DNA from 3 places in the Peribacillus sp. NPDC097224 genome. Region 1 is predicted to be linked to each of the others. Evidence: riboswitches for the same ligand, from Rfam matches in the RefSeq annotation. Region 1 holds a riboswitch; each other region holds the start of a gene.
The links. A riboswitch is a leader RNA that binds a small molecule or an ion and turns the genes downstream of it on or off. The one in region 1 is predicted to bind S-adenosylmethionine.
Positions count from the first base shown of each region.

Region 2: linked by a shared signal. The riboswitch ahead of metK (methionine adenosyltransferase) and the one ahead of ACIQXR_RS08995 (Fur-regulated basic protein FbpA) in region 1 are both predicted to bind S-adenosylmethionine.
Region 3: linked by a shared signal. The riboswitch ahead of mtnK (S-methyl-5-thioribose kinase) and the one ahead of ACIQXR_RS08995 (Fur-regulated basic protein FbpA) in region 1 are both predicted to bind S-adenosylmethionine.

Region 1 is NZ_JBIWDK010000003.1:467,562-478,167, forward strand. It holds gene thiD (bifunctional hydroxymethylpyrimidine kinase/phosphomethylpyrimidine kinase) at 1-442, opposite strand, end outside; gene thiW (energy coupling factor transporter S component ThiW) at 411-944, opposite strand; gene tenA (thiaminase II) at 945-1,634, opposite strand; TPP riboswitch at 1,740-1,832, opposite strand; TPP riboswitch at 1,901-2,006, opposite strand; SAM riboswitch class I at 2,311-2,414, shown strand; gene ACIQXR_RS08995 (Fur-regulated basic protein FbpA) at 2,513-2,776, shown strand; gene ACIQXR_RS09000 (aspartyl-phosphate phosphatase Spo0E family protein) at 3,003-3,179, shown strand; gene ACIQXR_RS09005 (GNAT family N-acetyltransferase) at 3,235-3,744, opposite strand; gene ACIQXR_RS09010 (DUF459 domain-containing protein) at 3,902-4,600, shown strand; gene ACIQXR_RS09015 (ABC transporter ATP-binding protein) at 4,676-6,493, opposite strand; gene ACIQXR_RS09020 (DinB family protein) at 6,678-7,175, shown strand; gene ACIQXR_RS09025 (acyl-CoA thioesterase) at 7,342-7,884, shown strand; gene ACIQXR_RS09030 (Bax inhibitor-1/YccA family protein) at 7,916-8,551, opposite strand; gene ACIQXR_RS09035 (ABC transporter ATP-binding protein) at 9,036-10,061, shown strand; gene ACIQXR_RS09040 (ABC transporter ATP-binding protein) at 10,039-10,606, shown strand, end outside.
Region 2 is NZ_JBIWDK010000008.1:38,932-49,537, reverse strand. It holds gene ACIQXR_RS15665 (hypothetical protein) at 47-208, shown strand; gene ACIQXR_RS15660 (alpha/beta hydrolase) at 285-1,088, opposite strand; gene ACIQXR_RS15655 (gamma carbonic anhydrase) at 1,303-1,821, shown strand; gene metK (methionine adenosyltransferase) at 1,962-3,158, opposite strand; SAM riboswitch class I at 3,327-3,489, opposite strand; gene pckA (phosphoenolpyruvate carboxykinase (ATP)) at 4,067-5,650, shown strand; gene ACIQXR_RS15640 (methyl-accepting chemotaxis protein) at 5,892-7,580, opposite strand; gene ACIQXR_RS15635 (hypothetical protein) at 7,857-7,994, opposite strand; gene ACIQXR_RS15630 (MATE family efflux transporter) at 8,124-9,485, opposite strand; gene ACIQXR_RS15625 (TetR/AcrR family transcriptional regulator) at 9,510-10,082, opposite strand; gene ACIQXR_RS15620 (TSUP family transporter) at 10,239-10,606, opposite strand, start outside.
Region 3 is NZ_JBIWDK010000001.1:493,007-503,612, reverse strand. It holds gene ACIQXR_RS02565 (pyridoxal phosphate-dependent aminotransferase) at 1-1,173, opposite strand, end outside; gene ACIQXR_RS02560 (carbon-nitrogen family hydrolase) at 1,274-2,056, shown strand; SAM riboswitch class I at 2,130-2,282, shown strand; gene mtnK (S-methyl-5-thioribose kinase) at 2,354-3,559, shown strand; gene mtnA (S-methyl-5-thioribose-1-phosphate isomerase) at 3,572-4,618, shown strand; gene ACIQXR_RS02545 (lmo1851 family serine protease) at 5,144-6,601, opposite strand; gene deoD (purine-nucleoside phosphorylase) at 6,871-7,575, opposite strand; gene ACIQXR_RS02535 (YozD family protein) at 7,796-7,966, opposite strand; gene ACIQXR_RS02530 (hypothetical protein) at 8,137-8,844, opposite strand; gene ACIQXR_RS02525 (ATP-binding protein) at 9,017-10,606, opposite strand, start outside.

The sequences.
Region 1 (10,606 bases):
GGAATCCGGTAAGGACCTCTGCTTCCGGTATATTCGGCGTGACAAGTGTAGCAAGTGGAAGTAAATCGATTTTTAACGACGAAACGGCCCTCTCATCTAACAGATGGTGTCCACTTTTGGAAATCATGACAGGATCAAGGACGACGATAGCCGGTTTAAATAATTTTAGTGAATGGGCGACGGTTTCGACCGTCTCCTTTGATCCAAGCATCCCTATTTTTACTGCGTCTACACGAATGTCTTCAAATACGGCCGCAATTTGATCGGTGATCACAGGGAGATCGATGGGCTGTACAGATCGAACTTCCAAGGTATTCTGTGCCGTAACGGCGGTGATAACAGACATGCCATAAACCCGATGGGCCGAAAATGTTTTTAAATCAGCTTGGATGCCGGCTCCGCCCCCAGAGTCAGATCCGGCGATCGTTAGTGCCCTTTTCATAAAAAAACCCCTTCATATAATGATTTTTTAAGAGAACTTTCAATAAAAGAAAGCCTATAATTGCGCCCGTTAAAGAACTAAGAAGAAAAGCTGGCAGAAAACCAAAAAGTGCCGCTTTTTTTCCCAATAATAAAAGCGCGATCGGATAACAGGCGATGGATCCGAGAATGCCTGTCCCCACTATTTCTCCCAAGCAGGCGTGTCCCATCCTTCTTGTTTTTTGGTAGAGGAAGGCCGCCAGCAGGGCACCAACCATGCTGCCCGGAAATGCAAAAATGGAACCTGTACCTGTCATGTTCCTGATAAGGGATACTAAAAAGGCCTGTGTCACAGCAAAAAGCGGCCCCAACATAACGGCTGTCATGACGTTGGTTACATGTTGAATAGGAAACACCTTCGCAAAACCAACAGGGATGTAAACGAATGAGCTAGTCAGGGTAGTGATGGCCGTGAACAAGCTAGTCAACGTCATTTTCCGTAACAAGTTACCAGTATCTAGCATTCAAAGAGGCCAATCCTGTTCGTTGTGAACCATGTCCCAAAATAAATATTCATATCGGGAGGTCATTAAAAAGTGTTTCTCTAATCTTTTTAATTCCCCCTCAGGCATATCTTCCGTCAGTTCGTCTAACAGCTTGGCCAACCATTTGTGCGCATCTGCGAATTCGGGGGATGCATATGATTGAATCCAAGCGATATAACGATTTGTTTCTAGTGCTGTACCATTTTGTTCTTTTAATAACGAGCCAATTTCATAGTAATCCCAGGCACAAGGAAGTAAGCAGGCAATAAGGTCGGCTAAAGTTCCATGATGGGCAGCATTGAGCATATAACCTGTATAGGCAAGGGTAATCGGAGTGGGTTCGGTATTTTCCAATTCCTCAGAACTAATTCCGAACTCCTTGCAGTAGCTCCTATGCAAATCCATTTCTACCTGTAGAGTCTCATTTAAAATACTCGCAAATTTGGTCATGATCTCAAGGTTAGTGGCCTTGATGGTCCCTAAGGCAAAAAGCTTGGCATAATCCATAAGATAGATATAGTCCTGCTTTAAGTAATAGGCGAATTTCTTTTCTGATAGTGTCCCGTTTCCAATTGCTTGAACGAAAGGATGAGTATGATTCTTTTTCCAAATTTCTTTTGAACGTTCGTGGAGTCTAGCACTGAAAGTTTTCATTTGGGTTTTCGTCATGATTTTTCCCCCTTATAATTCATTCACATACAAAGGAGGGGAGTGTCCAAAAATGAAGAACAGCCGCTTTCATATAGAAAGCGGCTGTTCTAGGAATGTACGAATCCCTTTTTCAACCTGCTTTCCTCCGCTGGTATGACCAGATCAGGTACAAAGGGTTTGATTCTCAGCCTATTAATGGCTCCCCTAGCAGTTTATTATTCAATTAAACGAAAACCCCGTTCCTGAAAACGGAACGGGGCAGATGGATGAAGTCAAATATACGACGACGATATCATCCACTTTCCTCCGCCGGCATCACCCGGATCAGGTTCAAAGGGTCCGGAACATCATTCCATCTCAGTCTTATAGAAGACTCCCCTAGTGGTATTTCGTATGTGATTATTGTCATCATATCAGATAAAAAGGAAAATGCAACCTTTGAATCCAATAGAATTTTATGAGTATTTTGTGGCGTGAAAGGGGTAGTAGGATAAAATCCCCAATGGTAAATGGAGCATACCTAACCCACGGTCAATTGGAGGGAAATATAGTTATTAGCAAAATAGGGATATGGTCTTACCTTGTGCTAAAAGGGCACACGGAAAAATAATATAAAAATTAAAAATTATTTGAATGTAATTGACTTATCCTTGCAAGTGGGATAAAATCATGTCAAAATCATTTATATTCTGTATTCTTATCCAGAGAGGTGGAGGGACTTGGCCCTATGAAACCTCGGCAACAGACCCATCGGGGAACTGTGCTTCTTCCAACAAGCAATCGCTTGGAAGATAAGAAGAGACGAACGGACCTCTGTCGACCTCTTCTTGGATTAGAAGGGGTTTTTATTTTTGTCAAATAGGGTTTAAGAATCCCATACAACAGGTATATATATTTTGGCTTTAGCAAATCCTATAAGATTAGGGGCATTATATGTGGAAAATATGAATAAAAGGAAAGGGGCCATTCATATGGCAGAGTTTTTCGAGAAAAAAGAACAGAGGAGAGCATTGTTGATAGAAGAACTATTATCAAATGGTGTATACAAAACCTCTGATGAAAAGCATCTCTATGATGCTCCATTAAAAGCTCTTGAAGATGAATATAAGATCGTTATAGATAGATCAGGTAATGAGTCACCTCCAGAGTGCATGACTTAGTTAACCTATAGTGAACAATCAAAGAGAAAAAGCATTTGCTGTGTAAAAGCGAATGCTTTTTCTCTTTGAACTGACATAAAAAGTACAAAATAGAAAAATATAATGGGTATTTTGTCACATTTCACTAGTGAAATAACATATTTAAAACATGTAAAATGATTGATTTCGCCTAGTGCTTTGGTTATGATAAAAATGTAAAATAATTGAAAAATAGGAAGTGATTATATTGAAGCCTCCTCATATAACAACAGTTGAAAAAATTGAAGAAAAACGAAAAGAAATGATTATGTTAGCAAAAAATTATGGTTTGACAAGCAGGATGACCATTCAAGCAAGTCAAGAGTTGGATTCTTTATTGAATGCGGTCACACATATAAAATTCCTGGGAGTTTGTCGCGAATAATCAGTACATCCCACTAGACCATTCAAATCCAGGCAATCGCCTTTTGCAATGGAAGTCATGTAGTGACACGTTTACCAAGAATGACCAAATCGCGTTCCACTCCATCGAGTTCTGCTATTTTCGGTAAATGCGCCCATTTTTCAAAACCAAATTTTGAAAAAAGCTTAATACTTGGTGCATTGTGTGCGAAAATAAATCCAAGAAGTGTCTTAATCCCTATCTTCGGACTCACCTCTATAGCCTTTTGGATTGAAAGTTGTCCAATTCCTTTCCCACGGAACTCCTCATCTATATAGATGCTAATTTCAGCGGTAAAATCATATGCGGGTCTACCATAAAAAGATTGAAAACTCATCCATCCAGCTGTTTTTCCATCATGTATGATCATATATAATGGCCGTTTGAGAATATGATGTTCTTCAAACCATTTGAGCCGTGATTCTACTGTAACTGGTTCTGTATCCGCAGTGACCATCCTCGAAGGTACTGTAGAATTGTAAATTTCGATAATTTTAGGCAAATCCTCAAATACTGCTTCCCTGAATTCTGTAAACTCCTTCATCATTAAGCTCCAATCCATTTATTATGGCATTCCAATCACCAGTACAGGTGCGTCATGCAATTTAATTTTTATTAAGTTATTCAAATGTTAGGCTTGTCCTCTTTTTGGGTATTTAAAAATAAAATACTTCCTAGTGAATACAAAAGGAGAAGCAAAACAAATGAAGAAAATCGTTGGCTTATTTTTTATTGTACTTGTTATTTGTTTAGTTGCCTATGCGTTTCAGGCAGTAGATGCGAAAAACGATCAAAGAGTCATGGCATTTGGAGATTCTTTGACTTACGGAAAGGGCGATAAAGAAGGGGAAGGATATATTGATGACTTGAAACATAAAACGAATGATTCCGATTCAGAAAAAGTCCAATTCTGGAATTATGGTATTAAAGGTCAGGAAACGGACGGTGTCATTAAACAGCTCGAAGATCTTGAGATTAACACAAAATTGGATAAGGCTGACACATTTATCGTCTATATCGGAATCAATGATTTAATTAACAGTAATGGTGGAAACTTAAAAAAAATCAATGATCAAAAGATAAATGATGAAAAGAAAGAGTATGTACAACATTTAGATAAAATTCTTTCTGAGCTTCTAAAGAAAAATAATAAAGCTGATATCTTGGTGATAGGGTTATATAACCCCAATAAAGACGACTTGAAATTAGAAAACCATATTAGTGATTATAATCATTCGATTCAAAAGATGGTGGACAAGGATAGTAGACTAAAGTATATCCCTACAAACGATTTATTCGAAAACAAAGATAAAAAAGCATACTTCAGTGATGAAATTCATCCAAATGAAGAAGGCTATCAGCTTATAACCAATCGAATCTTAGATAAATATGATTTTAAATAAGAACGATAAAAGGGCATGGAAACTTGATTTCCATGCCCTTTTAGGTTTATTTATCGGGGGCGGATTTCTGGTTGGTTATGTTTCTGATGGTGCCTCCGCCTGTGGAAACTGTAAGTCATGGAGCTGCCGATAGCGACCATTATTTAGTAGCAGTTGTTCGTGCGTTCCATTTTCTTGAATTACCCCTTTTTCAAGAACGACAATTTGATCTGCCTTTTGAACGGTTGATAACCGATGGGCAATGACGATTGAAGTCCGGTTCTCTAATAGGTTGGATAACGCTTCCTGAATCAGATGTTCGGATTCCGTATCGAGCGATGCCGTCGCCTCATCGAGAATGATGATTTGGGGATTCTTCAAAAGGGCCCTGGCGATGGCAATCCGTTGCTTTTGGCCACCAGAAAGTTTGACCCCACGTTCTCCGATTTGTGAGTCATATCCTTTTGGGAACGTCTTGATGAAATCATGAGCATATGCCGCCTTAGCCACTTCGATAATTTCCTCGTCCGTAGCGTCGAGTTTACCATAGGTTATATTATCGCGGATGGTCCCGGTAAACAAAATGATGTCTTGCGAAACAACCCCCATTTGGTTCCGTAAAGATTTGAGGGTGAGATCACGAATATCATGGCCATCCATTTTTATTGTCCCTTGTTGGGGGTCATAGAAACGAATTAAAAGGCTGGTAATCGTTGATTTCCCTGCCCCGGATGAGCCGACAAGAGCGGTTACCTGTCCTGCTTTTATCATCAGGTTAAGATTTCGGAGTACTGGTACCCCCTCGACATAAGCGAAATCAATTCCTTGAAATTCGATTTGTTTCGTGATTTTGGGAACATTAATTGCTGTCTTTTTGTCCTGGATTCCAGGTTGTGTCTCCATTATTTCGGTGATCCGTTCAAAAGCTGCAGCCGATTGTTGCACGATACTGATTACACGGCTGAAATTACGGATTGGACTTTGCAGAAGCCTGAGATAAGCCAGGAATGCCACGATTAATCCAATCGTAAATTCTCCCTGCATCACTTGCCAGGCACCAAATACAATCACGGCGATCAGACCTAAATTATTCATTAAATCTATGAGCGGGCCAAACATGGACCTCAGTCGAACTGATTTGATGTTTGCTACCGTATTCTCATGATTTCGGTCCGCGAATCGTTTTGATTCAAATTCTTCATTTGTGAAGGATTGGATGAGCCGTATGCCGGAAAGGGAATCCTGCAGCTGATTGCTGACATCGCCGGCCGAACTTTGCACGCTTCTGAATGAGAGGCGGATTCGTTTACCAAATACACGTGTCAGATAGAACATGAACGGAAAGGTAATGAGAAGGACCACGGTCAGTTTCCAATTGATGAACAGCATATAGATTGCGATGGCAAAGAAGGTGACCGTATCTGTAATAACTTGTAGCATGCTTGATGAGATGAGTTGTTGAAGCAGGTTCACATCATTCGTGAGCCGGGACATTAAGTCACCCGTTCTATTTTTATCAAAAAATTTCATATCCAATTTTTGAATATGGTCATACATTTCATTTCGTAAATTCATGATCGCTTTTTGCCCCACTTTAGATACGATATAGCCGTTCACATAATTAAGCAAAGCTAACAATATGGCCGCAAAGAGGATACCTATGCCTACCCAAATCAATGAGTCATATTCTTTCCCAGGTATGACATCATCAATCGTATATTGCGTAAGTTGTGGGATGGAAAACTCAAGCATGGAAATAAAAAACATTATGCATATGATCATACTTGAAAATTTCCATCTGGATGGGATACGATTGAATATTTGTTTCAACATTGACCGAATGCTTCCTTTTGATGGTGCAGCTGTCAGGGTGCTACGGCCCTTGTGGCTGAAAGGGATATGTCCCCCGCTCATATTTAATCACTCCTATGGTAAATTGAAAGTTGTCTTTAAAAGCAAAAAAACCTTTATGATTATCATAGAGGTTTTAAAAAAATAGACAACTTTTGAGCGGTTTTTCTTTAATAAAGAAGCTTATATTTTACAACTTATCCCTTCGGTGGAATAATTATAAAAAAGTGAATAAGGAGCTGGTAGAGTGGAAGAAAACACAAAAATCAGGGAAGAACTTCTCCAGGCAGTGAACGGGTTATCGGATGAACAGGTAAATGCACATCCCGAAGATGGACGTTGGAGCATCATTCAGGTATTGGAGCATCTATTTCTAATGGAGAGGGCGGTAACAAAAGGAATTGCCGATACACTGGCAAGTGGCGAGAGCAATCGAGTAGATGATAAACCGATCCAGTATACATTAAATCGTGACGTAAAAGTGGACGCGCCTCCATTTGTCATTCCGTCAGAGAAGTTCCAAACATTAGCTGAAGTAAAAGCTAAGCTCGCCTCTTCACGTAAGGCATTGGAAAAGGTAATCTCCCAAGCGAAGGAGAATGACTTGGAAGAGAAGTCATTCCCACACCCCTTGTTTAAAGATTTAAGTTTGAAGCAGTGGATTCCGTTTGTCGGTTTGCATGAGAAACGGCATTTATTGCAAATTGAAGAGTTGAAGGCCAAACTAAAAAAACTCAGCCAATAGGTTGAGTTTTTTTTATATATGTATTGATTTAGGAAAGACTATATAAGCAGTACTTACCTATTGAGAGATGAGAAAAATGTGGGTAAAAATCATGATTATTGCTTTAACGCGCAAAATTCGTTAAAGTGAACTAGTGAGAAAATGGACATAAAGGAGTGCAGTCACCATGGAAGAAATAAAACATTGCTCGGACTCTTTGGTTATAAAAACGAGTCTAGTTCTACCACCTGATACAAATAATATCGGTACAATGTTTGGTGGGAAATTAATGGCTTACATTGATGACGTTGCGGCCATTTCTGCCATGCGCCATGCTAGAAGTAATGTCGTTACGGCATCGACCGATTCTGTCGATTTCCTGCATCCCATTCATGAAGGAAATGCAGTATGCCTAGAAAGCTTCGTTACGTATACGGGTAGGACATCTATGGAAATTATCGTAAAAGTGGTTGCCGAGGACTTACTTACTGGAGAACGGAATCTATGCGTTATTTCCTTTTTGACCTTTGTTGCCATCGATGAGAACGGAAAACCTGTTCCAGTTCCCCGCTTGGTTCCGGAGACTGAAATGGAGAAGAACTTGAATGAATCTGCCAAACACCGGGCAGACGTTAGGAAAAAAAGAAGAGATGATACACAATTCATCGCAAGCACATTTGGTGTGAAATTGCCTTGGACTGAAAAATCAGAACCAGGGTTATATAAATAAGTACGAAAAAACGGGCATTTGCCCGTTTTTTTTAATCATTGCTTGATAATATACCGAAAAAGCGAAGGATGTTTATAAACAGGTTGATGAAATCAAGGTACAGATTCAATGCCATGAGCGGGACTTCTTCTGCCGTTACCCCATAGTGCTTCATGCGGTTGAAATCATATAGAACATATCCGCTGAAGACAAGAATGCCAATAAAGGAAAAAACAAGCATTGCCGTGGAACTTAACGGTGAGAATATATTAAAGATACTGATGGCGATTAGCGCTAGCAAGGCAGCAAAGAAGATTCCACTTAGAAAAGAAAGATCTCTCTTAGTGGTTGTTGCATATAGAGCTAACCCCCCAAAGACGACGGTTGTCGTCACTCCAGCCAAAATCACGACGTTAGCGCCTGCCAAAGCGAGATAGTGAGCGATGATGGGATAGGTGGTCATTCCCGATATGAAAGTAAATGCATAAAGAAATGTATATCCAATTGCTTTTTTCCTTCTCAAGATAAAGGCTCCAATCAGCATGGCGATTTCCAAAATCGCCAAGGGAAGAAATAAGGCCGGGGGTATAAATATTCCAGCAGCCATTCCTAAAACGGAAATCGCGAGTGATAGAGCAAATGTGCGCATAACAGAGGGCATATACGCATTAACGGTATGTGAATACATTCGGTCAACCTCCATATAATTATTATTACCCATTCTTACGAAAGATAAGGGGAAAGGTTTCACTTTATTACCCAAACCCTGCTAGAAAAAGCTACGCACCGTCCATTCATAAGGTGAGTATTATCAGAATATAAATTTTCTGAAATATCAAAATATTTAGATTGGTTGGATGAGTGGAACTAATACATAAAAAATTTCAGTTTGAAGATAAGATAATTATTCATTATTTTTAAATACAAAAAAATCTTCATTCTTTGTGATGAGCAAAAGCTATTAGAATCCTTATCGGAGTAAATAAAAAGAAATAAAGTTAATTTTTAGAAATAAAATTATAGGAAAAAATTATTCCTCAAGTTATAATATATTAAAAAAATGTTATAATTTGATATAAATATATTGAATTAATATTAAAAATTGATTACACTTTTATTTAATTATCAGAAAATTTTTATTTTACCGGTAAAACAGTTTAGGGGGGATCGGGTTGGAAAAGACAATATTACAGATAGAGAACCTCACTACGTCATTTCGTATTAAGAATAAATATCACGCAGCGGTGGACGATGTCTCGTTCACGGTGAATGAAAATGAAATTGTAGCCGTGGTTGGTGAGTCAGGTTGTGGTAAGAGTGCACTAGCCCTCTCTATCATCCAATTACATAATATGCAAAGAACGAAATCTGAAGGTGTCATAAATTATAAGGGTCAGAATCTACTTGACCTTAATGAGTCACAAATGAATAAAGTTCGAGGTAAGGAATTGGGGATGATATTCCAAGAACCTCTGACGGCATTGAATCCCCTAATGACTGTCGGAAAACAGATTGAGGAAAATCTTGATTATCATACGAATCTATCAACCAATGAAAAAAAGAAAAGAACAATTGAACTGCTAACCCAGGTTGGTATCCCTTATCCGGAAAGGACCTACAAGCAGTTCCCTCATGAACTTTCAGGTGGCATGCGCCAAAGGGCCATGATATCGATTGCGATAGCTTGTAATCCTGCCTTGGTCATTGCGGACGAACCAACGACGGCTCTCGATGTGACGATCCAAGCTCAAATCCTGGATTTGTTGAAGGAAATACAGAGCAAGACAAAAATGGGAATCATCTTGATTACTCATGACTTAAGCGTAGTGGCCGAAGTGGCTGACCGGATTGTCGTGATGTATGCCGGACAAGTGGTCGAGACTGGCAGTGTTAAAGATATATTCAAAAAACCATTGCATCCTTATACACGATCTTTGCTAAATTCCATCCCTTCGGCTACCACTGAAAAAAAACGTTTGCACGTTATAGAAGGAATCGTGCCCTCCATAGCGAAAATGGATAGGAATGGGTGCCGATTCCAAGAACGGATTCCTTGGATCCCCAAACAGGCCCATGAGGAGTCACCTGTCCTGCATGAAGTTGGCCAAGGTCATTATGTTAGGTGCACGTGTTATAAGGATTTTTATTTTCAATCTGAAGGAGAGGCAACGCCTTATGACATTACTCAAGGTAGATAATTTAAAAGTGCATTTCCCTATAAGGGGCGGTTTTTTTCGTAGAGTAGTAGATCATGTCAGAGCTGTCGATGGTGTGTCATTCGAATTGCAGCAAGGTGAGACCTACGGTTTGGTTGGAGAATCAGGTAGTGGGAAGTCAACGACGGGTAAAGCTGTGGTCAAGCTGAATGAGGTGACATCAGGAAAAATCATGTTCGAAGGCAGGGATTTAGCTTCGTTGAGCAGAAAAGAAATCAAGCCATTCCGAAAAGATATCCAAATGATTTTTCAAGATCCGTATTCTTCTTTAAATCCTAAAAAGCGGGTTCTCGATATCATTGCCGAGCCGTTAAGGAATTTTGAAAAGTTGTCGCCTGGAGAAGAAAAGAAAATTGTTCAGGACTTCTTGGATAAAGTCGGTCTAAGTCCCGAATCCATTTATAAGTATCCACATGAGTTTTCAGGCGGACAGCGTCAGCGTATAGGAATTGCGAGATCTTTGACGTTAAAGCCAAAACTGATCATTGCCGATGAACCTGTGTCTGCGCTGGATGTATCGGTCCAAG
Region 2 (10,606 bases), on a different contig from region 1:
AATTTTTTCGAACTTTTAAACTTTTACCCATTATAATGAGGAAAAAATGGATAAGTGGGTGCAGAAACATGGAACAATTATCGACTTCGTTACTGGCAGGGCAGATTTATTGACTGAGAAAATCAAACGGGATACAAGTGAATCATATGGTCTATTCGTCACCAGCCTGACTGCATTGACCGAAGATAGAACACGATGGAAGAATTGAAGCCGTTCGAACATGTCTTTGACAAATTCCTCTAAAACAAAAAGCTGCTGAAGTTTCTCAGCAGCTTTTTTCTTATTTAAACGACATAGCCCAATATCTTCAACCGGTTTTCAACGAAACTCAGTGCATATTGAAATACGTCATCCCGCTCCGGTTCATTGAAAATTTCATGATATAGTTTCGGCCATTCCTTGTATTGCTTTTCGCTGGCCAAGTTATAGTTGAACCACTCCCGGACCGCCTTTTTGTTGACGACCTTGTCATCTCCGCCCTGCATCATCAGTAAAGGCACGTCCTGAAACTCCGGAATCTCTTCAAAAGCATCCTTCATTGCCTGTACAAGCTCCCGATACCAGCGAACGGAAACCTTGGTAATGTACAATGTATCGTTCGTATCCGATTCACGGATTTCCGAATTCCTCGTCGCCATTTGGGGAGTTAACCCAGAATCCACCCGGAATTTTGGCATCACGATATTCATGCCGTGTGAAATGGCGGTTAAGTATTTGGGAGGATGCGTCATCAGACCGAGGCATGGCGATGATAAAATGACCCCCGCGATGTCCCATTCTTCCTCCTGAAGCAGGCGGATCGCAATCAACCCACCCATGCTATGTCCTAATAAAAAGACAGGAAGGGAATAATCGTATGCATCTTCAATCCAGCTTTTTACTTCTTCTAAATATTCGTCAAAGGAATCGATATGCCCCCGGAAGGCGCGTGTCGTCATTCCCTGCCCGGGTAGGTCGCCCATGACGACATGGTATCCGGCTGAAAGCCACATTTGTGTTAACCACTTGTAACGGCCATGATGCTCCATTGCCCCATGAATAATGACGATGACGCCTTTTGCATCTCCGTCCGTCTCCCATTTCCACATTCGAAATCCCCCTTTCACTTTTCTCTAGTTGTAAACGTTCCATGCAGAATGAAAAATAATCTATATGGTAAATTATAACCACATTTTCGGTTTTCAACAAAAACGAAACCTAATTAATTGTGCTCAATCAAATAGTAGCCAAGGCTATTTTGATACGGTATATTAAAATAATACAGCAAAATTATCCACTTCGGAAAGGAAATGATGAAAATTGATTATTTATCCATTCAAAGGCATGGAACCAGAAATTTCCGAAAGCGCCTATCTTGCTGAAAATGCCGTCGTGACAGGCGATGTCAAAATCGGTGATGAATCAACGATCTGGTTCAATACCGTCATTCGCGGCGATGTGGCACCCACCATCATCGGGAAAAGAGTAAGCGTGCAAGATAACAGCGTACTTCATCAAAGTCCCAATAACCCACTGATAATCGAAGATGAAGTGACCATTGGCCACCAAGTCATTCTACATAGCTGCAAAATTCGAAAGAGAGCCCTCATCGGCATGGGTTCGATCATCCTTGATGGAGCGGAAATCGGTGAAGGTGCCTTCATCGGTGCAGGAAGCCTTGTCCCCCAAGGAAAGGTTATCCCGCCGAACACCTTAGCCTTTGGAAGGCCGGCCAAAGTCGTTCGTGAAATTAATGAGGAAGATCGCCAGGATATGGATCGCATTGTCCGGGAATATGCTGAAAAAGGACAACTCTATAAACAGGCTGACCGAATAAAGTAACACCAATCGTATGATTACAAAAAACGCTTAGCTAAAAATAGGATTCCTTGAATTATTCCCTAGGAAGCCATATTTAATCCTATTTTTGCCCATCAAAAAAGGTGCCTTGCATTAAAGCAAGGCACCTTTTCTCATATGATTTACGCTTTAGCTTGTGTTTTTAAAGCTTCTGCTTTATCCGTACGCTCCCAAGGCAAATCAACATCTGTACGGCCGAAGTGACCATATGCAGCTGTTTGCTTGTAGATTGGGCGACGTAGGTCAAGCATCTTGATGATACCAGCTGGACGTAGGTCGAAATTCGCCTCTACCAATTCCACTAGCACCTCTTCACTTACTGTTCCCGTTCCAAATGTATCGATTGAGATGGATACAGGCTTAGCCACGCCGATTGCGTAGGCCAATTGCACTTCCGCTTTGTCAGCCAGGCCAGCAGCTACGATGTTCTTCGCAACGTAACGAGCGGCATATGCAGCAGAACGGTCCACTTTTGTTGCATCTTTACCAGAGAAAGCACCGCCGCCGTGACGAGCGTATCCGCCGTACGTATCAACGATGATTTTACGGCCAGTAAGACCAGCATCCCCTTGAGGTCCGCCGATTACAAAACGGCCAGTCGGGTTGATGAAGTATTTCGTATCTTCATTGATTAAGTCAGCCGGTACGACCGCATTAATCACATGTTCTTTTAAGTCGGCTTGAATTTGTTCAAGTGTCACTTCAGGATCATGTTGTGTGGAGATGACGATTGTGTCTACACGTACAGGTAGGTTATTTTCATCATATTCAACCGTTACTTGCGTTTTTCCATCAGGACGTAAATAACTTAGCGTGCCATCTTTACGAACTTGAGAAAGACGGAATGATAGCTTATGAGCCAATGAAATGGGAAGTGGCATAAGCTCTTCCGTTTCATTGCACGCGAATCCGAACATAAGACCTTGGTCCCCTGCACCGATAGCATCGATTTCCTCATCGGACATCGTACCTTCACGTGCTTCCAATGCTTTATCAACACCCGCTGCAATATCAGCAGACTGCTCATCGATCGAGCTTAGCACAGCACAAGTCTCGGCATCGAAACCATATTTCGCACGAGTGTACCCGATACCTGCAATCGTATCGCGGACAATGCGTGAAATATCCACGTAAGCCGATGTTGTAATTTCTCCAGCAACAAGTACAAGACCTGTCGTTACACTTGTTTCACACGCAACGCGTGCATTTGCATCCTTAGCTAGGATTGCATCTAAAATGGAATCTGAAATCTGATCACAAATTTTATCCGGATGGCCTTCTGTCACAGATTCAGAAGTAAATAGACGTTTCTTTGACATCTTATTTCCTCCTTGGAAGTTAGTATGTTGTAGGCATGAGCCTGATCTTTTACGGAACTCGTTTCCCTTATTAGTTTCAATCATAGACACAGAATTAATGAATAAAAACACAAAAACCTTCCCTGGCAAATGAGGAAAGGTTTAAAAATTCTATCATCTATCCTTTCACTCTTATCGTTCAAGGGTTTTTACCTTGCTCAGGTTAGCACCATCACCACTATTCCTTGAAGGTTCATCGCTTTATTTTCGGCGATTGACCTTGGAGTCAAGTTCAATATGGCAGGTTGCTGGGTTTCAAAGGGCCTGTCCCTCCACCAACTCGGGATAAGAGAATCCGTACAATTTAAGATACTATCGTATTTAGTCTGAATTTGTCAATGTTTTTCTAAATAGAACATTTTTCCCCAATGAAAAATAAAAAAACTTTTTATCTGGCACAGCCGGAATATAAATAGTATTCTTAAAGAGTGTAAACTAAGAAGATAAGACCATTGACTTACAATGGATAAATCAGACAAAATGAACATACCATCCGAACCCCATATTCATCCCTTTTTCAAATACATAAATGGTTGTTCACTTCTTTTCTTCCTATTATAAATGAAAAGGTACACTAATCCTAAAACGGGACTTCACAAAGACTTGTGGCAGCAATCGTTTTTCACATCCTAGATTTACTTCATCCAGATCGTCTCCCGATTCAACCAGATTCAAAAACATCCATCCAGGATGACTCACTGCAAGTATATGCCCGCACTATACATAAGGTTACACTCGAAGTGAGATAATTGATTAATGCGACTATTCCATTTTCATTCACAAAAAAAGTTAAATAGTATAGACTATTTAATCCAATGTGTTATACTAATTGTATTATAAAAACTTAAACAAAGGAAGGTATCTCATATATGAATTCTGTTGACGTTAATGAGTTACACCAATTATTAGCAGGAAATAATGTGCAAACTCAACTCTCAGTTCCTCAATTAGTTGAAAAAGTATTAAGCAGAAATGAAGGCGTTTTAACTTCAACCGGCGCAGTAAAAGCTGAAACGGGCAAATACACGGGCCGTTCACCTAAAGATAAATATATTGTGGAAGAAGCTTCTGTAAAGGACAAAATTGACTGGGGCCCAGTTAACCAACCCATTTCCGAGGAAGTATTCAATAAACTATATAGTAAAGTAGTGGATTACTTAAAGACAAAAGAAGAAGTCTTTGTCTTCAAAGGTTTTGCTGGTGCAGACGAATCATCACGCCTTCCTATCCGAGTGGTTAATGAATATGCTTGGCACAACCTTTTTGCTCATACATTGTTCATCCGTCCGAATGAGGAAGAACTAAGAGGGCATGAAGCAGAATTCACCATCCTTTCCGCACCTAATTTCAAAGCGGATCCAGCAGTTGATGGAACGCAATCCGAAACGTTCATCATGGTATCATTCGAACGCCGTACTATCCTAATCGGTGGAACTGAATACGCAGGTGAAATGAAGAAATCGATTTTCTCAATCATGAACTACCTACTTCCGGAAGAAGAAATCCTTCCGATGCATTGTTCGGCAAACGTAGGTCGTGAAGGCGATGTCGCTTTATTCTTCGGATTGTCCGGTACTGGTAAAACGACTTTATCTGCCGACACGAACCGTAAACTGATTGGTGATGACGAACACGGCTGGTCTTCTAATGGTGTATTCAACATCGAAGGCGGATGCTATGCAAAAACCATCAACCTTTCACGTGAAAAAGAACCACAGATCTTCGACGCCATCCGTTTCGGCGCCGTATTGGAAAATGTCGTGGTAGATCCCGAAACACGCGTGGCGGACTACGATGACAGCTCATTAACGGAAAACACCCGTGCTGCATACCAAATGCAAGCGATCGATAACATCGTGAATCCAAGTATTGCGGGACACCCGAATACAATCATTTTCTTAACGGCTGATGCTTCTGGCGTACTGCCTCCAATCAGCAAACTTTCTAAAGAACAAGCCATGTTCCACTTCTTGAGCGGATACACAAGCAAATTGGCAGGTACAGAAAGAGGCGTGACGTCTCCTGAAGCAACATTCTCTACATGCTTCGGTTCACCTTTCCTACCACTTCCTGCTACACGCTATGCTGAAATGCTTGGAGAAAAAATCGACGAGCATGACGCAAAAGTATACCTGGTTAACACAGGATGGACTGGCGGAGCTTATGGAACTGGAAGCCGTATGAAGCTTGCTTACACTCGTGCCATGATCCAAGCGGCACTTGAAGGTGAATTAGCCAACATTGAAACCGTTCAAGACGATATCTTCGGCTTGAACATTCCGGTTCATGTTCCTGGTGTTCCTGATGAAGTGCTTCAACCAATCAAAACATGGGCAGACCCTGCTGCATACACAAAATCAGCAAAAGACCTTGCCGCTCAATTCCGTGCAAACTTCAAGAAATTCGGTAGCGTACCAAACGAAATCGAAGAACTTGGCGGGCCGATTGCATAATAAAGTTAGGAAAAAGGACCAAGCGAAAATCGCTTGGTCCTTTTCTTCATCATCAAAGCAAGAATGCATAGTCCCTGGATATCCTCCTCTTCCCCATATTAGCTTTCTACGCGCACACCCCTTGGTTATCCCCATCCCCTTCCTCCTATTTCATGTGACAAATCGCATTGCAACAGAAAAAACCCGAACGACTAAAACACCGTGTGAGTGGTGTTCTTCGTTCGGGTTCTTCATCGTGTTCTTAAATCTTGAAATGGCTTACTTCCTTCTGTAGGTTTTCGGCCAGGATTGCTAGTGATTGGGCGCCTGTCGTAATCTGTTCATTCGCCGCTAGCTGCTCTTCTGTGGCTGCACTTGTATCATGTGCCCGTTCAGCAGCGCTCACCGCAATTTCCTTTACGGAAGTGGCCCCTGCTGCCACCTCTTCGGTCATGGCTTGAATGTCTTCGATAGCATTGGATGCCGACTCTATCCGTTTTCCCACTTCACCGACAGCCACTTTGATCTGGTCGAACACCTGCAAGGAATTCTCCGATGCAATGAGTCCATCTTCGGCTTTCTTGGTTCCCATCTTGATGGATTCCACCCCTTTTTTGGTCGCATCTTGAATCATGCTGACCATGTTTGCAATCTCTGAAGCGGACAATTTCGATTGCTCAGCCAGTTTCCGGACTTCATCTGCCACGACCGCAAAACCCTTTCCATGATCCCCGGCACGGGCAGCCTCGATCGCGGCATTCAATGCCAGTAAATTGGTTTGGTCGGAAATGTCCGTAATCAAGGCTGTCACTCTTTGAATATCACTTGAATGGCTCGTCATCATTTCCATGATTTTCGCCGAGTCCTGAATGGTGGAATTGATATGATTCATTTCCTTTGTCACCGCATTCATGCTGGATGACCCCTCACGAACTAGCGAATTCACCGTTTCAGCAGATTGAAGCATGTCGACATTGCTTTCCGTAACTCTCCCGACGGCTGCAGCCATTTCATTCATGGAATCCACCGAATTTTCAATAATGACCACTTGCTGATTCGTTCCTTGCATATTATCCTCTGCCGTTTTAGCAACCATCTCCGAAGAGGCAAGGCTTTCCTCGGAACTGGCTGACATTTGCTCCGCTTGAACGGCTAACTGGCTCGAAGAATCCCTCATACTCGAGACTATCGACTTCAGTTCATTAACCATTTTGTTGAATGCACCGGCCATTTCCCCAATCTCGTCCTTGTTCCGGACCTGTATGCTTTCCACCTGGAGATTTCCTCCAGCAACCTCACCAATAGCCGCAGTGAGCTTGCGGACCGGACGGGTGATGCTGCGACTCAGGACAGTCGGCATTACGATACTAAGTATGAAGCCTCCGATGATGACCAACGTGATGAAGCTCAGCATATCCTTCACCAAAGCATCAATCTCTTTCCTTTTCTCTTGCATATAAACCTTCTGGTTGTCACTTAACTGTATGGCTTTTTCGATGATTGTTTCTTCTAGTACACTGGTCTCTTTCGCAATGACCAAAGCTTCCTGTGTTTTCTCTTTCTGGACATTATTGATTATTTGTTCTGAAAGTTCTGTATACTTCTGTTTTGCTTTATATGCCTCTTCCAGTAAAACCCGATCTTCTTTCTTTTCCATCGTCTTTTCTAACTCTTTATAGGCACCTTCAAACCTATCATACTTCTCGGACCGGCCTTCTAAATACTTGGCATCTCCATAGATCATATATCCCCGAATATCGTTGGAGTAATCTTGCTGATTGATGATCAGGTCATCCACAAGTTGAGTCTTTTTCACGCGATTATCCAATAAAAACGTATATTGTTTATTAAGATCATCGATAATCAACAAATATACAGTTCCAATGGCCAATAAAAATACAAGTAAAGATAAAAAACTACCCCATAATTTTTTTGATACAGTTAATTTCATATAGCATCCCCCAAGTCGGTTTTCTATCTTCTTTGACCATCATATAAGAGTATAAAGTCCTATATCCATTTTACCATATTCTACATAATATTTTGTCACTTCAAGGAAAAAAAACCTAATGCTCGTTAAAGAGTCATTAGGTTTCCTCGTCGAATCCATATCTCTTTTTCCTTTTTAGACATAACAAAACCCCACCTCTACTATTCGTAACGGGTGGGGTTTCTATAAGGCTTCCACATCGGCTAGATCCATCTACAAGAACACGTCCTTTTCAATTTAAATGGCTAATTTACTGTATTCGTCTAACTGATCCTCGGTTAAATGTTTGATGAAATGGTGAAAGTTAATCGACTCGATTCCATATCTTTCGCAAGTCATTAAATAGGTTTCATACGCTTTAGTATACATATTCATTTTACTTTTCCTCCTCTGTTATATAACAAATTATTTATTGTATTAATAATATATAACAGGGCGGATCATTCTGTCAATATTTTTTCAGAAATTTTAAAAAACAAAAAAAGACCACCGAATAGGTGATCTCTAAATTCCATGACCTCTTTTACCAAAGAACGTACCTTCTCTTTTCAAATAAAGCAGGATGGTACAGAAAATGACTACTTCTGATAAAGGAATCGACAGCCATGCCGCATTGGTTCCGAATAGGAAAGGAAGGGTTACCAGGAATATGAGCATGAAGAGAAATTCCCGGCCAATCGTGATCCAGGCTGCCATCTTGACTTGCCCGACCGATTGGAAATAGGTCATCATGACGAAGTTGACCCCCATCAGAATATACCCGCCAAAGAAAATCCGAATGCCAATTGTTGCGAGTTCCTTCACTTCTTGTGAAAAGTCTCCGAATAAAGCAACTATATACGGTGCCGTCACTTGTCCGAGTAAGGTAATGAATACCCCCGCACCGATGGCCGTTAAAATGGCGATGCGAACCGTCTCGCGTTTTCGCTTCTCATCTTTTGCTCCATGGTAATAGCTAACGAGCGGTTGGATGGCCGACCCGATGCCAAGAAACATCAATAGCATCACACTGTGGGCATAATTGACAATGGAAAAGGCGGACAATCCGTCCGTTCCCGCCAACCGGGAAAACACATTATTATGCGCAATCGTAAAGACGGATACACCGAGTTCAGATAAAAAGCTGGGAAAGCCGATTGACATGGTCAAAAGGAAAAGCCGCTTATCAAACCGGAACTTGACCAGACGAAGGGTGTTTTTCTTCGTGAAGAAATGGGCGGAAAGCACGACGATTCCAAGCGCCGACGCGGTGATTGTCCCAAACGCGATTTCACGCACCCCTAAATCGAACACATACAAAATGATATAGTTCAATACGAAATTCGAAACAGCCGTCACGATCAATGCCGTCATGGCCAGTGTCGGATTTCCATTATTCCGGATAAAAATACTCAAGGCATTTTCTAAGGTGAAAACAAAACCGAGCATCAAGAAAACGTTCATATAATCCGTCGCAAAGGGAGCGGTCGCTTCATTTGCCCCTAATGCGAAAACGAGCTGATTGTGAAACATATAGGCAATCAAACCAATGACGATGGTGAAGCCTGTAATTAGAACGATGGAATGCGTAAAAATGAAGCGGGAACGCACATAATCCTTCGCTCCCATGCTTTGGGAGTATAGCGTTGCACCGCCGACACCAATCCAGATCGACATGGCGACAAAAATGGTATAAATGGGTCCAGCAATATTTACCCCTGCAAGGGCAACGGACCCAAGTTTGTTACCGACCATGACGCCATCGACGACAAAGTTCAATGCCATCAAGATCATTCCGATCATGGAAGGAATCAAATAGCGTAAGAAGATCTTTCCCGTCGATTCTATTTCCAGAAGACTTTTCTGTTGTTGTTCTCTCATTGCCATGTTCCCATCTCCTATTGCTTAACCTTACTTGGAAATTCCGCTCCAAAATACGGTCCATAATGCGTCAAATTTATCTTCCAACCGCTTAGGGTCATCGGAGTATACAAGTTCGACCAAGATGGCCACGATCACACCTGTGTAGGCCAATGTTAGCGTCCGGGCATTTCCCGAACGAACCGCCCCTTCTGCTATCCATGAATCGAATAACTTTTCTAACAGTGCTTCCTGTTGATTCTCGAGATCCGCCGCTTCCCGCTGCACCACTTTATACAAATGAGTAGGCGGAAAGAACTCCATCCTGAGCCAGAACTTTAAATTCTCATTTTCCTGAAACATCCTTCTCATCTCATCCAAGAATCCATATAGCGTCCTTTCCGGATCTTGTTTTTGCTTAAAATACGCCTCATAAAAGGATAGCTCCATCTCCTTGGCATCTGTAAGGACGGCTAAAAATAAATCATCCTTTCCTTTAAAATGAGAATAAATCGACTGTTTTTTAATTCCCACATCATCAGCTATTTGAGAAAGCGACGTGCCCTCATATCCGTTAACCGCAAAATGTTTGAGTGCCGCTTTTTTAATTTCTTCACTTTTCATTACCTTCACCCTTCATCAACCAATATTTTACCCGCACTGGTACGCTCATTATCCTAACGAACGTTCGTCAGGCAATTATTACATAGAAGTTCCATTCTGTAAACAGGGAAAAGTGGCCGCAGATCATTCCACGGCCACTGGTATGTATACTTGCATTTAAATCACATGGAAATAGTTTAAGATATTCTTGCCGATCAATAAGACGGTGACGCAAATGAATAATAGCCTAACATAGGAAGATCCCTTTTTAATCGCGAAGTTCGTCCCGACTAAAGCCCCGGCCACCATGGCGATCCCCATCGGAATTCCGTAAGCAAAATTGACCGTGCCCATCGATAGGAAAACAACGAGTGCTGCAATATTACTGCCAAAGTTCAAAATCTTGGCATTGCCAGCCGCTTGAACAAAATCAAATCCTATGATCAAAAAGGCAAACAATAAAAAAGAACCCGTCCCTGGTCCAAGAAAACCATCGTAAAAACCAATTGCAAAAATGACCACTAACATCAGAATGAGCTTATTCC
Region 3 (10,606 bases), on a different contig from region 1:
TTTGAATATATTCAATGTACGAATTCTTTCTACCGCTTCTTGGAGTCTGTCTTCTGAAGTGAGAAGTCCCACCCTGACGTATCCTTCACCAAATTCACCGAAACCATTTCCTGGTGCAACTGCTACATGGGCATGTGCCAGTAAATGATCTGCAAAGCTCGCTGAAGTATATCCTTCAGGGACCTTTAGCCAAGCAAAGAAGGAAGCATCTGGAGCCTGGACATCCCATCCAATGGATCGTAACCCTTCGATAAATACATTTCGTCGTCCTTCGTACATGTTCACGAGTTCCTTCACACACTCTTGTGAATCCAGTAAAGCGCATGCCGTGGCTTCTTGTATTGCGGGAAAAAGACTGACGTAAAGATGATCCTGCAATAATTCAAGCGATTCGATGACACTCTGGTTGCCAACCGCAAAGCCAACCCTCCACCCCGCCATGTTATATGTTTTAGAAAGGGTGTAAATTTCTATCCCCACTTCTTTTGATCCTTCTGCTTGAAGGAAGCTTACCGGTTTTTTCCCATCGAACCCAATTGCACCATATGCGAAATCATGAACCACACATATCGAGTGTTCTTTTGCCATGGAAACCGTTTCTTCGAAGAATTCTGCTGACGCCGATGCTCCTGTGGGATTATTGGGATAATTCAAGAACATCATCTTCGCTTTGTCAAAAACCTCTTTATCTATTTCCTTATAATCGGGAAGAAAATCATTTTCTTCGGTCAAGGGCATAATTTCCGTTTTAGCTTGGGCTAACGCTACACCTGACAGGTAATCTGGATAGCCCGGATCAGGCACTAAAATTGTATCGCCTGGATTCAACAAGCATTGCGGTAATTCGACTAGACCAGCCTTTCCACCGAAAAGAATCGCCACTTCCGTTTTAGGATCTAGCTTGACGCCATATTCACGTTCATAAAAGAGGGCCGCAGCTTCTTTTAAATAGGGAAGCCCCCTAAAAGGAGAATATTTATGATTCATGGAATTTCCTGCTGCTGTCTGCAGGCTCTTCACGATATGTTCAGGAGTCGGTTGGTCTGGATTTCCCTGCCCAAGATTAATGACATCCTTGCCTTCTGATGTTATGTTATTAACTTTTTCGACTAAAGAAGCAAAAAACTGCTTTGGAAGCTCTTGAAGAAGTCTGGATTTTTCGAATTGCACCATCTTTGCACCTTCTCTGAAATTTCTTGAAATTATAGTCACAAATGATATATGTTTATCTTAATCTTGTAAAGTACTTTTTTACATATGGAGGTTTTAAATGATGAAATGGAAAATCGCCTGTTTACAAATGGACATTGCCTTTGGACAGCCAGATATAAATTTTCAGGTGGCAGAACAATGGATTGAAAAAGCTGTACAGTCTAAACCGGACATCGTCATGCTGCCGGAACTATGGACAACCGGCTATGACTTAACGAGATTACATGAAATTGCAGACGAAGAAGCAGAACAAACCATTACCTTTCTAAAAGCCCTTGCAAAAAAACACCGAATTAACATAATCGGTGGCTCGATTGCAAAGAAAACTAAGGAAGGCATCTATAACACAATGCTCATCATCGATAAAGAAGGCAAACTGGTTAAAGAATATGATAAACTCCATCTGTTTCAATTGATGGATGAACACCATTACTTACAACCTGGCAAAAAAGACGGCTTATTCTCCCTCGATGAAAAGATTTGCGCCGGATTCATTTGCTATGATATCCGTTTTCCGGAATGGCAACGGGCCCATACGGTACGAGGTGCGGAGGTTATCTTCGTGACCGCCGAGTGGCCAAAGCCTAGGCTCCATCATTGGAGGGCACTGTTAATCAGCCGGGCAATAGAAAACCAAGCCTTCGTTGTGGCTGTGAATCGTTCCGGTTCTGACCGAAATAATCATTTTGCCGGACATTCCATCATCATCGACCCGTGGGGAGAAATCATTTGTGAGGCTGGTGAAGAAAAAGAACTTCTACTCGGCACCCTTGACTTAGAAAAAGTAGGAGAAGCAAGAAATAAAATACCCGTTTTCGAAGATCGGCGGCCGGAGTTTTATTAATTTACCATTGACAAACTATTTGAAATATTGATATCATTCATTCGAGATTAATTTTCTGAAAATAAATACAATACTCTTATCAAGAGCAGGCTGAGGGATAAAGGCCCTATGAAGCCCAGCAACCGACTGTAATACCATTGTGAAATGGGGCGGGAATTCCGCCGGATTATATCCACAGAGCACGGTGCCAAATCCACCAGAAAGAATTCTTTCTGGGAGATAAGAGGTTCGAAGTGAAGCTTCTGCCTCTTTCTATGGGAAAGGGGCTTTTTCATATTTTTTAATGTACTTGGAGGGATAACAATGACTCAACCATCAAATTTCAAGCTATTGACAAACGAAACGGCAATTGACCTAACGAAGAAACTTGGGTTACTGCATTCAGATGACTCATTACTATGTAATGAAATCGGTGACGGAAATTTAAATTATGTTTTTCACGTTACAAATCCCGTAACAAATAAAGGAGTTATCATCAAACAAGCAGTTCCTTACGCAAAGGTTCTTGGTGAAAGCTGGCCATTGACTTTAAAAAGATCGGCTATCGAAGCGAATGCATTAATTCAATTCAGAAGCTATTGTCCCGAACTTGTCCCACAAGTCTATTATTCTGATGAACAGCTTGCAATCACCGTCATGGAAGATTTATCACACTTGAAAATCGCCCGGACCGGATTAATTGAAGGAGATCATTTCCCTCTATTATCCAAACACATTGGTGAATTTGTTGCAAAGACCGCTTTTTATACGTCTGATTTTCATTTGGAACCGGCAGCGAAAAAAGAGGTTGCCCGGAACTTCACGAATCCAGAACTCTGCAAGATTACTGAGGTTTTCATTTTCACGGATCCTTTTTTGGAGGAACATCCAGGCGAGTTTGAGCTTGAGTTGCTGGAGGCTGCCAAGTCTATATGGAAAGATGCTGATTTAATACTGGAAGTGGCTAAGTTAAAACAAAGCTTCGAATCCGAGCAGGAGGCCCTTCTTCATGGCGATTTACATACGGGAAGTATATTTGCAAGTGATACAGAAACAAAGGTAATTGACCCTGAATTCGCTTTTTATGGTCCTGTTGGATTTGACCTTGGACAATACATGGCGAATCTCCTATTCCAGGCAGTAACACGCGAGGCCACTGGGAAGGAAGAAATCTTTACTCATCTTCAGGAATTTTGGAATACATTTGAAGAAACATATACGAACCTGTGGAATTCTGAAAATAAAAGTCCTTACAGTAAGATCGAAGGTTATCTTCCATATGTACTCAACAAGTTTAAAGGTGATGCATATGGCTTTGCAGGATGTGAACTAATTCGAAGAACCATTGGCCTATCTCATGTTGCTGATTTAAATGGCATTGAGAATAAAAAAACTAGAATTACAGCTAAAACGGCTACCTTGAAAATCGGGGCCCATATAATCAAAAATCGGAAAGAACTGAATATTCCAGCAGTGATAGAAGCCGTAAAGCAATATACATTGCCTTCCTATTCAGCCCTATAAGGAGATATACATATGACAACTACAACGCCACTACCCTATTCCGTCCAATGGAATGATACCCATATTACCTTATTGAATCAACAGGCCTTGCCATCAAAAATAGAATTCATTGAACTTTTTACGGTTAAAGATGTATATGACAGCATCTTGACCTTGAAGGTCCGTGGTGCCCCCGCTATCGGGCTAACTGCAGCATTTGGCGTTGCTCTTGGTGCAATCCAGGAAAATACCACGGATTTATGGCAATTTAAACACAATGTCACGAAACATGTTACTACACTCGCTTCTTCAAGACCAACAGCGGTCAACCTTTTTTGGGCACTGAAAAGAATGGAGAATACTCTACAAGCAGCCAATAGCATCGCTTCAGCCAAAAGCGCTCTTGTTGCTGAAGCAAAAAAGCTATTTTCAGAGGATGTGGAGATGTGCCGAAAAATTGGTGAATACGGATTGTCTTTATTCAACGAGGGTGATTCTATTTTAACCCATTGTAATGCTGGGGGGATAGCCACTGCACGGTACGGAACTGCCCTCGCACCTTTCCACCTGGCCCAGGAAAGAACCTTTCCTATAAAGGTCTATGCCTGTGAAACGAGACCTGTCTTGCAAGGGGCACGACTCACCGCATGGGAACTTATGCAAGCTGGAGTGGACGTTACATTAATCTCGGATAATATGGCAGCCCACACCATTCATCATAAAAAAATCGAAGCCATTATAGTCGGAGCAGACCGTATTGCGGCAAACGGTGATACAGCCAATAAAATTGGTACATTGGGTTTGGCGATATTAGCTAAGCATTACGATATTCCTTTCTATGTAGCAGCACCATCAAGTACATTCGATTTATCTCTCGAGTCGGGTATCTCCATCCCAATCGAAGAAAGGAATGGGGATGAAATCACTTCTATACAAGGAGTCAGGATAGCACCAGAAAATGTGAAGACATTCAATCCTGCTTTTGACGTTACGCCCCATTCTCTTATTACAAGCATCATTACCGAAAATGGCATCATTTCACCTGATTACAGGAGTAATATCCCGCTTTTTGTAAAATGAAATTATTTATAAAGGATTAATCAAGGGGCTGTCCCAAAAGGTGTAATTACACACCGAAATTGAATAAATAGTAAAAGGCAGAAACGTTGATTTAACAACATTTCTGCCTCTTTGTTTTTGCGAAATTCACTGGAATAAGGACTTATTAGACAGCCCCTTCATTCTTTTCACGATTAACCTTGGAAACCCATTCAGTTGCTCCTGTTATATTTATTCTGACGAGGTTCTTTTTGATAGATATAATCGCAGAATTTAGTCAGATTGGCATCTAGCCTTCTTTGATTTTTCTGCCGCTTTTCGGTAGTAATCATTCTTAGCCTTGTATGAAAGTTCATGTTCCTCAAGCAGGGTTTACCGCTCGTTTTCTTCAAATTCTACTTCATCATGGATACCCTTCCATTCCCCACCCATTGGTACTTCTTCCATGGTCACCTTATGGATTACACACACACCTAAGTCAAGCATACGAAAAACGGCCCATCAGCAATAAATGCTTGCTGATAGGCCGCTTGTTTTTATAAAAGATTATTTGATTTTCTTTTTCAATACTTCCACCGCTTTTTTCACTTGAGTATCATTTTTAAGGATTTTATCCCTAATGACTTCCATCAATTTAACGGTTGTATCGTCTTTAATGACACCTGTTTCTTTGATCTTATGATCCTTTTGGAATTCCTTGACCGCTACCTTTGTTTCTTCATCGAAATACTTATCCACTTTTCCTGGATTATACCCGGCTTCTTTCAGCATTTTCTCCGCTGCTTCTACTTCACTCGAGGAATCCGATACTTTCAATCCTTTATCAGGAGAGATATATGGAAGATTGGCATACTCGGGAAGCTTGACTTTTATATCCGGTTCAATCCCTTTTTTATGGATCCAATTGCCTTTCGGAGTCAGCCATTTTTGTGCTGTATACTTAAAGTTGGAACCATCATCAAAGTCTGCGGCTTTTTGCACGGTCCCTTTCCCGAATGATTTTACCCCTACAAGCTGAATACCCGCAGATTCACTAACAGCGGCGGCAACGATTTCAGATGCACTTGCACTTCCATCATCAATTAATACGACCACTGATAGCTTCAACTCACCATTATTCTGGGATTTATAGACTTCTCTTTTTCCTTTTCGATCCTCGACCTGAAGGATGACTTCCCCATTCGGGATAAATAAGTTTGCCATCGCGATCGCTTGGTCAAGCAATCCACCCGGATTTCCACGTAAGTCCAATATTAGGCCTTTCATCTTTTCTTTATCCATGTCTTCAAGTGCCGTATTCAGCTCTTCCACCGTATGCTCAGAAAAACTTGTAACCTGCACTTTGGCAATCCCATCATCAAGCATCTCTGAATAAACCGTTTCAATCGGAATGGTATCACGCTTAATGGACAAAGTAATCGGTTCCTTTTCACCCGCCCTTGAAATGGCAAGCTCCACTTTTGTTCCCTTTTTCCCCCTGATTTTCAAGACAGCTTCCGAAGAACTTAAGCCATCAAGGCTTTTGCCATTGACACTTAGTATAATATCATTAGGCCGGACTCCGGCTTTTTCAGCTGGTGATCCTTTAATGGGGGAAACCACCATGATCTGTCCATCCTTCTCTTGGATTTCAGCACCTATTCCTTCAAAGGAAGAAGAGATGCTCTCATGGAAACTGGAGGCTTCTTTCTTATCCATATAAGAGGAGTAAGGATCATCCAACGATTCTATCATTCCATTTATAGCTCCATCCACGAGCGTGTTCTCATCGATTTCTTCATAATAATTATCTTTGATCGTATCATATGTAGAATATAACTTTTCAAATTCAGGATGATTACTCGGTGCAAGTGACTCTACTTTTTCATCGCCAAAGGTCAACGCGATTGTAGTTATCCCTGCTGTCAAAAATATGAGTAAGAAAATCCCCATAATAAACGTAAACTTTTTTATTTTCACAATTTTGCCTTCATCTTTGGGCTGTTGTTGATTTTCTTCTTCCACTGAAGCCTCACCACTTTCATTCTTCATGACAATATTAACTAATACATCCTATTTTATCAGCTTTCTAGCAAATCGGAAAACTTTAGTTATCAAATTTTTTGAATGATATGTAAGTGCCTACCATCTTGCTCCAATCCAGCTTTCTTATAGAGACCAATTCTTTATCCACATTCTATTTACGTGCAAAAATACGGACTCCGTGGAATAGAAGAGACTAAATATCTTAGTTTCTTCTATTCCTGGCTACCCGTAAATGATAACGTTTATAGTCAGTCTTGAATCGCTGCCTCTAAAGAAACCTCAATCATCTCATTGAATGTTGTTTGGCGCTCTTCGGAGGTTGTTTCCTCACCTGTTAAAAGATGGTCGGAAATCGTTAAAACGGATAATGCTTTACGACCAAACTTAGCAGCAAGTGTATATAATGCAGCCGATTCCATTTCTATAGCAAGGATTTGGTACTTGGCCCACTTTTCCAATTCACTATTATCATTATAGAATTGATCTGCGGTAAATACGTTTCCGACTTTCAATTGCAACCCTTTGTCCACCCCTGCATCATAAGCTTTTTTCAACAAATCAAAATCAGCAGTAGGAGCAAAATCAACGCCACCGAATGTCATGCGGTTCATTTGTGAATCTGTAGAGGCACTCATAGCCAGGATTACATCTCTGACCTTCACATCTTTTTGAATGGCACCAGCTGTCCCAACCCGGATAAGTTTTTGGACATTATAGCTATTCATCAATTCATTTACATAAATCGAAATCGAAGGGACACCCATTCCTGTACCTTGAACGGAAATGCGTTTTCCTTTATAAGTTCCTGTATACCCAAACATATTACGAACTTCATTGTATAATTTAGCATCCTCTAAAAACGTCTCAGCAATATATTTTGCACGTAACGGATCCCCAGGAAGCAAAACCGTTTCCGCAATTTCATTTTCTTTAGCACCAATATGTACGCTCATTCTTAAAATTCCCTCCTTGAAGTGGTTGAAATGACATTCCCAATTACTATAACATACCAACCCCCTATTAGGAAAATAGAACTTCTTTATCTACTGCAGGAAGTAGGATATAACACTCTTTAAGTGATCGGTGGAACGCAGCAAAACGGCGGAAACCCGCCGTCTTTTTGGTTGATTTTAAGGAGTAATGGCAAGAAAACTGCCATTGATTGATGATACATCATTCATCGACTTCCTCATCAATAATGCATTTTTCAAGAAGGTATTCGAATGTGATGTCAGCAAGATCTTCAACTTCAGATTCTTTTGGAAGATAGCCCCGCTTTAATAATTCTTGGTAAAAGAATTCCGCTATCTCTTCAGTATCAATAAAAACCTCAATTTCTCGCAAATCATCGCCCCCTTAATTAAAGATGTATGAATGTATAGGTATAAATATGCCAGTAGGGCATTTTCTCTCAAAACTTACGCATATCCTACACTTTATTCGTTGATTCAATTTCTTAGAGATGAGTCTTCATCGGCTCGTGCTAAAGTGTATACATCCCTTTTCGAGACCTTTTATTTCGTATGCTCTTTTTTGTGACCTGGGTAAATTTCTTCCGCCGCCTTCTCAATTTTAGCAAGAGCTATTTTCATGATATGTTGATATTCATCATCGCCAAATTGATGAAAAAGCTTACAATAATCATTATATAAATCCAACAGTCCATCAATCATTTCCATTTTTTCATTTTTTGTCATAGTCATATCTCGCTCACCTTTACCAGGGTTGTTTTGTTTAGCAATGATAGTAAGCTCGTTATTCTTATTAGAAAGGAGCAGCCCTAATTTTTGAATGATTGCATCTGCACGTTTGGCATCGGCTACTAAAGTCAATTCTTCTTCATGCGCTTCCAGCCATTCCCCATCGGAGATACGTGATAATTCATATATCACATCTTCCCAGGCATTCTCTTTATAGCGCCAAATCTCCGTTCGATAGCCAATTATCTTAAAATAATCATATTCATATCCATCGACCTGGACTAAATCACCGATAATATATTTATATTCGATATCGATTTGTTCCTGTTGATAAAGGATTTCTCCTTCGTATTCAGTTATAGACTGTAATGTCTTTTCAATATATAGGCCTTCGCTGTAATTTACTTCATACACATAAGAACCATCGAGATATTTTATATCGGTTATATTCCCGACTGTCCCATACATTATAATTACGACTGTATCGCCTAATTTGAATTTTGGCTGATTTTTCTTGCCCATAAGAGACATCCCCCAATATGGTCCTTATCGTTTGATAGTAAATTATATGCATGAACAAACAAGGTGGTTAATGGAAAAGAGGGGGCATTTGACTCATTTAGATAGGTTATGTAAGAAACTTTTATTATGGTAACCTATCAAAAAAATAGGGCAAGACAGGAAAACCGCCTCTTTAAATGAGACGGTTTGTTGTCGGAATCGTCAAGATCACTTCTGTACCTTGTCCATATTTACTTTCGATTTGAAATTTCCCTTTGAGTTCATCCATGATTTGGATGCAAGTTGCCACTCCCAAACCATTTCCTTTTAACTTTGTCGTATAAAAGGGCATCCCGATATTTTTTAAATTCTCAGGTTTAATCCCTTTTCCATCGTCTCGGATCTTCAATTGTACATAATGAGGTGAAGTATCGACGGTCATTTCAATCTGCCCTTTTGACTCAAACGATTCGCAGGAATTATTCAGGACATTAAGGATAACCTGACGCAACCGATTTTTATCGGAATAGGTATGTACGGGTTCTGTCAATGTATTAACGAGTGTGACATCTTTATATAGAGTAGAAGCCGAATAGACAACAACCAGTTCATCAAGGAATTCCTTCAGATCCAAATTCTCCATTTCAAGCTGGTGTGGTTTAGCTAAATCAAGGAGTTGTGTAACAAAAACGTTCACTCGATCTACTTCCCCAAGCATGACATCACTGTACTTTTCAATTAACTCTTTTTCATAATCCTGCTTCTTCAACAGTTGGAGAAAACCCCTGATGGTCGTCAATGGGTTCCTGATTTCATGCGCTACCCCTGCGGCCAGTTGTCCGACATATTTTAACTTTTCGGTACGGACGATCTCTCTTTCCCTATCCTTAATCGTATCCATCATCCTTAGAAACGCATGATTCAACTTCTCCATTTCTACAAAACTTCTTTTATCAGAGACCACGAACTCTTTTCCCTGGATAAAATCTTCCGTCACTTCCACTAGATTATGTACTGGTTTCACCAGAGATTTCGTAAGTAAATAGACGCCTAGAATGATGGACATAAATACAATGGTGTATATAGAAAGATAGCGGGATAAAAGATCATTTAACGGCTGATATACTTGTTTTTTGTCAGCTCCCACTACCACAAACCATTTATTTTCCGTTTGAGCTATCGGTTGAACGTATTGAATGGAATATATCTTTTCTCCATTTTCTGCACTATATAAATTATTGGAATTAGCGGATTCCAATAACTTTTCTTTTGTAAGGCCCATATCTTCCAATGTCGTATTAGAACTCTCATGAATGCCATTCGGGTCTTTTTTTGAAATCATAATGCCATCCTGATTGATCATATAAAAATTCACAGGGTACTTTTCACTAATGTCATTGGCCTTTTTCTCCATCATATCCCAAAGGCCTGATATCCGAAAGGCCGGGGACACAACACCGACCATTTTCCCTTTATTATCATTTACCGGTGCACTTAAGGCTATAATAGGTTCAGCAAATGCTTTCGTTTTATATACATCCGATAGGAATTCATGCCCCTTTAGCCCTTCTTGAAACCATATTCTATTAGCTAAGCTTGTTCCGACCATTTTATTTGAGGTATCAGCCATGACCGTACCTTCCAAATCTAAATATACGGCACCAAAGTATTCACCTTTTGCTTCTGTGAATCTTTTCAATTCATCGGTCTTCTCCTCTTTAGAAGAATCAGGATTGATCAATACCGTATTCGTACTCATTAAGTTAACATCACTAATCCGTTC